One region of the Peijinzhouia sedimentorum genome, then DNA from elsewhere that is predicted to be linked to it. Evidence: riboswitches for the same ligand, from Rfam matches in the RefSeq annotation. Region 1 holds a riboswitch; the other holds the start of a gene.

Region 1 (3,179 bases):
AAATGGTGATAGGCTATTTCCAGTTGTGGTAATTGTCCGCCACTTTCCAAGTTGAATGGCTTATTGTATATGAATTTGCGCTTAGTCAACTCGCTGAAATTTTAGGTTAAACCTGTTTGTTTGCCTTCGAAAATGCTTGCTCAAAATCTGCTTTGATATCTTCCACATGTTCAAAACCTACAGAAACTCTCAATAAGCCAGGCGCAACTCCTGCAGCTTTTTGCTCTTCTTCACTCAATTGCTGATGGGTAGTAGTAGCCGGATGAATGATGAGTGTTTTGCTATCTCCAACATTTGCCACGTGGCTTATCAATTCCAAATTATTTACCACTTCATCAGCAGCTTCTTTGCCGTTCTTCAATTTGAATGAGAGCACCGCTCCAAAGCCATTCGGAAGATATTTTTTGGCTAATGCGTGATATGGACTAGAAGTTAATCCAGGGTAGTTTACATATTCTACAGCTTCATGATTTTCCAGCCATTGTGCCAAAAGCAAAGCATTGTCCGCCGACTTTTGCACTCGTAGCGAAAGCGTTTCTAAGCCTTGCAGTAGAAGAAATGAATTGAATGGACTCAATGCAGGGCCAAAATCTCGCAGACCCTCAACCCTAGCACGAATGGCAAAGGCAATATTTGGAAGTCCAAGAGGATTGCCTTCTCCAAATACATCCCAGAATTTCAACCCATGATAGCCCTCAGAAGGCTCAGTAAATTGTGGGAATTTGCCATTAGCCCAATTGAAATTGCCTGCATCCACAATCACTCCACCAACGGAAGTGCCATGCCCACCTATCCACTTTGTAGCCGACTCCACCACGATATTTGCGCCATGCTTTATCGGCTGCACCAAGTATCCTCCCGCTCCAAAAGTATTATCTACGATCAATGGAATTTCATTTTTCTGAGCGATGGATGCAATTGCTTCGAAATCAGGAATATTGAATCCTGGATTGCCGATCGATTCTATATAAATCGCTTTCGTTTTCTCGTCTATCAGCTTTTCAAATGAAGCTGCTTTATCTCCATCTGCAAAGCGCACTTCAATGCCCAATCTCTTGAATGCAACTTTGAATTGATTGTAGGTTCCGCCATACAAATAGCTTGTGCTTACGAAATTATCGCCGGCTTGAAGGATGTTGTTGATCGCAATGAACTGTGCGGCTTGCCCAGAGCCTACAGCCAATGCCGCCACGCCGCCTTCCAATGCCGCCACGCGCTTTTCAAACACATCGGTGGTTGGATTCATGATGCGTGTGTAAATATTACCAAACTCCTTTAGCGCAAAAAGATTAGCGCCATGTTCGGAATTATTGAACACGTAAGAAGTGGTCTGGTAAATGGGAACAGCCCGTGATCCAGTGGTTGGATCGGCTTCTTGGCCTGCATGCAATTGCAGGGTTTCGAATCGGTAATTTGTTGAAATTGACATTTTTGTGGAATTAGATTGTGGAAAAAGGATAGTTTAGGGATATGTTATCAGCCATTTGCAGGCAGATATTTCAGCAATAGAAATGATGCGAATTACTCGGAATTAGCAACAACAAGACATCAGGCAACAACAACTGTTGAAGCTTAGAATGCGAGGAGGAATTGATAGAAATAAAGAGATTTGCGCAACATGTGCGGAATCTAAATTGACAAAATTGTGCGTGTATTGTGTGTTCATATTGCAACTGTTTTATATTCTTCCGACACCTTGTCGAAATCAGGAATTGGCACCTTGCTGTTAAGCTATGCAGGTTGCCAGAGGGTCATCGAGCCTGTCTCTCACCTCTTCTTTATAAATCAATCGCTCTCACGAGGAATGATGCTACAAATGTAGAGGATGAAAATTGAATTGTCCAAATGGCCTAAAGCAAAAAATATTATGATTTCCAATCTTTGTTGTCTTAACTAATTGAAATATAGGTTTCTACATAAGAAAATATTTTTTGAAATATTTTTGAAACCCAATTGATTTTGGAAGTGAAAATCAATTTAAGAGTAGTTTCAAGGAATTGGGAGGAAAAAAGTGGGAGGAAATAAAACCAAAAAAGCTCTTCCAATTTGGAAGAGCTTTTCATTATTTTGGTTGATTAGATATCTATTTAGCGAAACTTACAGATCTCATTTCTCGGATTACCGTCACCTTAATTTGACCAGGATACTGCATATCTTTTTCGATTTTTTGCGAGATGTCAAAGCTTATTTGCTTCGCTTTTTCATCAGATACATTATCAGCATCTACCATCACACGAAGTTCGCGTCCTGCTTGTATTGCATAACTTTTGTTCACACCGTCGAAGTTTAAGGCCAATGCCTCCAAGTCTTTCAGTCGCTTGATGTAAGATTCCATCATTTCGCGTCGTGCGCCTGGGCGGGAGCCTGATATCGCATCACCTACTTGAACAATTGGTGATATAAGACTGGTCATTTCGATTTCGTCGTGGTGAGCTCCTATGGCATTGCAAACTTCCGGATGCTCTTTGTATTTTTTGGCCAGTTCCATCCCCAAAATAGCGTGAGGCAATTCTGGTTCTTCATGCCATACTTTTCCTATATCGTGAAGTAGGCCTGCTCTCTTGGCAAGTTTGGAGTTGAGTCCAAGTTCTGCAGCCATTGTTGCGCAAAGCTTGGCGGTTTCGCGGCTATGCTGCAATAGGTTTTGACCATAAGATGAACGGAATCTCATACGGCCTACCATTTTGATAAGCTCTGGGTGCAATCCGTGAATTCCTAAATCAATTACTGTTCTTTCACCAATTTCAACGATTTCATCATCGATGTTTTTCATCGTTTTGGCTACTACTTCCTCTATGCGAGCAGGGTGTATTCTGCCATCTTGTACCAATCTGTGAAGGGAAAGTCTAGCAACTTCTCTACGCACCGGATCGAAGCCTGAAATGATGATTGCTTCAGGCGTGTCATCCACGATTATTTCTACGCCAGTAGCAGCTTCAAGCGCTCGGATGTTTCTACCCTCTCGTCCGATAATCTTACCTTTGATGTCATCACTTTCAATATTGAAAATGGAAACACAGTTTTCTACAGCATGCTCTGTGGCAGTACGCTGTATAGTATTGATTACGATTTTCTTGGCTTCTTTAGTCGCGGTAAGTTTTGCTTCCTCAATAATATCCTTGATATGTGAGGCAGCTTTTGTTTGAGCTTCATCTCGCAAGGTATTAATTAACTGTTCG
Region 2 (3,179 bases), on a different contig from region 1:
CAGCTTTCGTCGCGTACCTGCACTTTTCCTTTGGAGGTGATTTTCTCGGCTTGTTCAAGCAATCTCTCCGTAGCATCTTGTCGGCGATTGAGGAGTACATCTTCAATTCGTTCTAGCAGCTCTTTTGGAATCTCTTCATATACTTCGATCATCCCGGCATTTACGATTCCCATATCCATTCCTGCTTTAATCGCATGATATAGGAATGCAGAGTGCATCGCCTCCCTTAATACATCATTGCCACGGAACGAAAATGAAATATTGGATACACCACCACTTACTTTGGCATAAGGAAGATTTTCCTTTATCCATCGAGTGGCATTTATAAAGTCAACTGCGTAATTATTATGTTCCTCTATACCCGTTGCGACAGTCAGAATATTAGGATCGAAAATGATATCGTGAGCTGGAAAACCTACTTTTTGAGTAAGGATATCATAGCACCTTTTACAAATTTCGATTCTGCGTTCATAATTATCGGCTTGACCATTTTCATCAAAAGCCATAACAATAATTGCAGCGCCGTATTTTCTAGCTTTGTTGGCTAGTTCTATAAATTTCTCTTCACCTTCTTTCAGGCTTATTGAATTGACAATTCCTTTGCCTTGGATACATTTTAGTCCTGCCTCAATTACCGACCATTTAGAGGAATCTACCATTATGGGTAGTTTGGAAATATCAGGTTCTGAGGCAATCAGGTTAAGGAATAGGGTCATGGCAGCTTCTGAGTCAAGCATGCCTTCATCCATATTCACATCGATGATTTGGGCGCCACCTTCTACTTGGCTAAGGGCTACTGTAAGCGCTTCATCGTAGCGATCTTCACGAATAAGTCTCGCGAATTTTTTGGAGCCTGTTACATTCGTACGCTCACCAGCATTTACAAAATTGATTTCTGGAGTGATATTGAAAGCTTCCAATCCACTCAGCCTCATCAATGGTTTTATTTTAGGAATAGCTCTTGGACTGTATTTATCTGCAATAGCAGCTAATGCTCTAATATGAACTGGCGTAGTTCCACAACAGCCACCGATTATATTGATCAATCCCTCTTTAAGAAATTCCTCTACGATACTTGCCATTTCGCTGGCACTTTGATCGTACTCTCCAAATTCATTTGGCAGGCCAGCATTTGGATGCGCACTTACAAAAAATGGTGCTTTGCGCGAAAGCTCTTGCAGATAGGGCTTAAGTTGTCTAGCGCCTAAAGCACAATTGAGTCCAACCGAAAGTAAAGGAGCATGACTAATGGAATTGAGAAATGCCTCTGTAGTTTGCCCGGACAGTGTCCTCCCGCTTGCATCTGTAATGGTTCCAGAAACCATAATTGGCAATTCTCGGCCAATTTCCTCGAAAAGATCCATTATAGCGTAGAGTGCGGCCTTGCAATTCAAGGTATCAAAAACCGTCTCTATTAATAGGATATCTACTCCACCTTCAATTAAAGCTCTTGCTTGTTCTTTGTAATCTGTCACCAAATCGTCGAACAGAATTGCTCTATACCCAGGTGCATTTACATCTGGAGATAAAGAGGTGGTTTTATTTGTAGGACCAATTGAGCCTGCAACAAATCGAGGTTTATTTGGATTTGCTTTTGTGTATTCTTGAGCAGCTTTTTTAGCCAATTTTGCAGATGCCACATTAAGCTCATAAACGAGCTCTTGCATGTCATAATCTGCCATAGAAACGCGGGTGGAATTGAATGTGTTGGTTTCCAATATATCCGCACCAGCTTCTAAGTAATCCTTATGGATTTGATAAATAATATCAGGTTGGGTTAGGGAAAGTAGATCGTTATTTCCCTTTAGTGGCGAAGGATAATCTTTAAATCTTTCACCTCTATAATCCTCTTCACTCAATTTGTAGCGTTGGATCATTGTGCCCATTGCACCATCCAGCACCAAAATTCTTTCCTTTAATACGTCTTTGATTTGCATAGTTGTCTTTCTAGATGCTCAAATACAAGAAAGACAGTCAAGGTAGGCTCAACTTATCTATACCAACTATTTGTTGGTAGGGATTTGGCACCAAGTCGAACAAGGTTGCCAAGACGTCAAAGGGCCCTTCCCTCGGTCTTTCTTGATAAGATTTACAAAAGAAGCACAAAAGATTCGCTTTGCAAAGCTTTTACACTTTTTCAAGAAATACTTTCTATAAGGTTTTATTCAATGGGATTGAAGAAGTAATTTAGATTCATTGATTACATTTGATTAGATTAAATATTTCTACTTTGAAAATTGCTGCTATAGACATCGGTTCCAACGCTATTCGACTTCAAATTACGAGTGTATTAGAGTATGAGGAGAGCATTACTTTCAAAAAAATAGAGTACGTTCGTTTTCCTCTTAGGCTTGGTCAGGATGTTTTTACGGAGAAATTGATTAAGCCTGACACTGAGGAGAAATTTGTGAAGTTGATGCGATCGTTCAAAATCTTAATTGATTTGTTCGAAGTAGATATATATCGAGCTTGCGCAACCTCAGCAATGCGGGAGGCAAAAAACGGAGCCACAATAGCCGCTAGAGTTTTGAATGAAATTGGCCTTAAGATCGACATTATCAATGGCGATAAGGAAGCGGAAATAATCAACAATTCACTCTCATCTTATCTTGAAGACAAAGCCTATTTGCATATCGATGTGGGCGGTGGTAGCACGGAGTTGAATATTTATGTGAATAAGCAAAAAGTTGCTGCTAACTCATTTAAAATAGGTTCAGTTCGGCGTTTGTCTTTCCATCAATCTCCACTTGTGTGGAAAAGAATGGAGGATTGGATCAAGCAAAATATCAAAAAAGAATATGGTAGAATCACAGCTATTGGCACTGGAGGAAACATTAATAAATTAGCTGATCTGGCTAAGAAAAAACCCGGTAAAACCATTTCTATCAAAAAAATTGAAGCTGTAAGAGAATATCTTGCAGGATTTACGCTGGAAGAAAGAATCAACAAATTACAATTGAATCCTGATAGAGCTGATGTAATCTTGCCAGCATCGGATATATACATGTTTGCAATGAAAGCAGCCAAAGCCACCAATATCCTAGTGCCAGATATGGGTTTGAAGGATGGTATGATTCAAGATATGTATAAAAAATTGAAATATGGGAAAACTCAACAGAGAAGAAGCAAAGGCCTTATTGCTTGAAATGACTAAAGGTGAAAGCCTTTTAAGACATGCG

Evidence for each region. Region 1 has a riboswitch for S-adenosylmethionine ahead of ACOXY8_RS05175 (O-acetylhomoserine aminocarboxypropyltransferase/cysteine synthase family protein). Riboswitches for the same ligand answer to the same signal wherever they lie in the genome.
Region 2: another riboswitch for S-adenosylmethionine. It lies ahead of metH (methionine synthase); the one in region 1 lies ahead of ACOXY8_RS05175 (O-acetylhomoserine aminocarboxypropyltransferase/cysteine synthase family protein).

Annotation. Positions count from the first base shown of each region.
Region 1 is NZ_JBMPIY010000002.1:438,846-442,024, reverse strand. Features, by position in the region: gene ACOXY8_RS05180 (homoserine O-acetyltransferase family protein) at 1-89, opposite strand, end outside; gene ACOXY8_RS05175 (O-acetylhomoserine aminocarboxypropyltransferase/cysteine synthase family protein) at 107-1,429, opposite strand; SAM riboswitch class I at 1,676-1,787, opposite strand; gene rny (ribonuclease Y) at 2,084-3,179, opposite strand, start outside.
Region 2 is NZ_JBMPIY010000001.1:272,419-275,597, forward strand. Features, by position in the region: gene metH (methionine synthase) at 1-1,937, opposite strand, end outside; SAM riboswitch class I at 1,988-2,089, opposite strand; gene ACOXY8_RS01275 (Ppx/GppA phosphatase family protein) at 2,231-3,145, shown strand; gene ACOXY8_RS01280 (HD domain-containing protein) at 3,102-3,179, shown strand, end outside.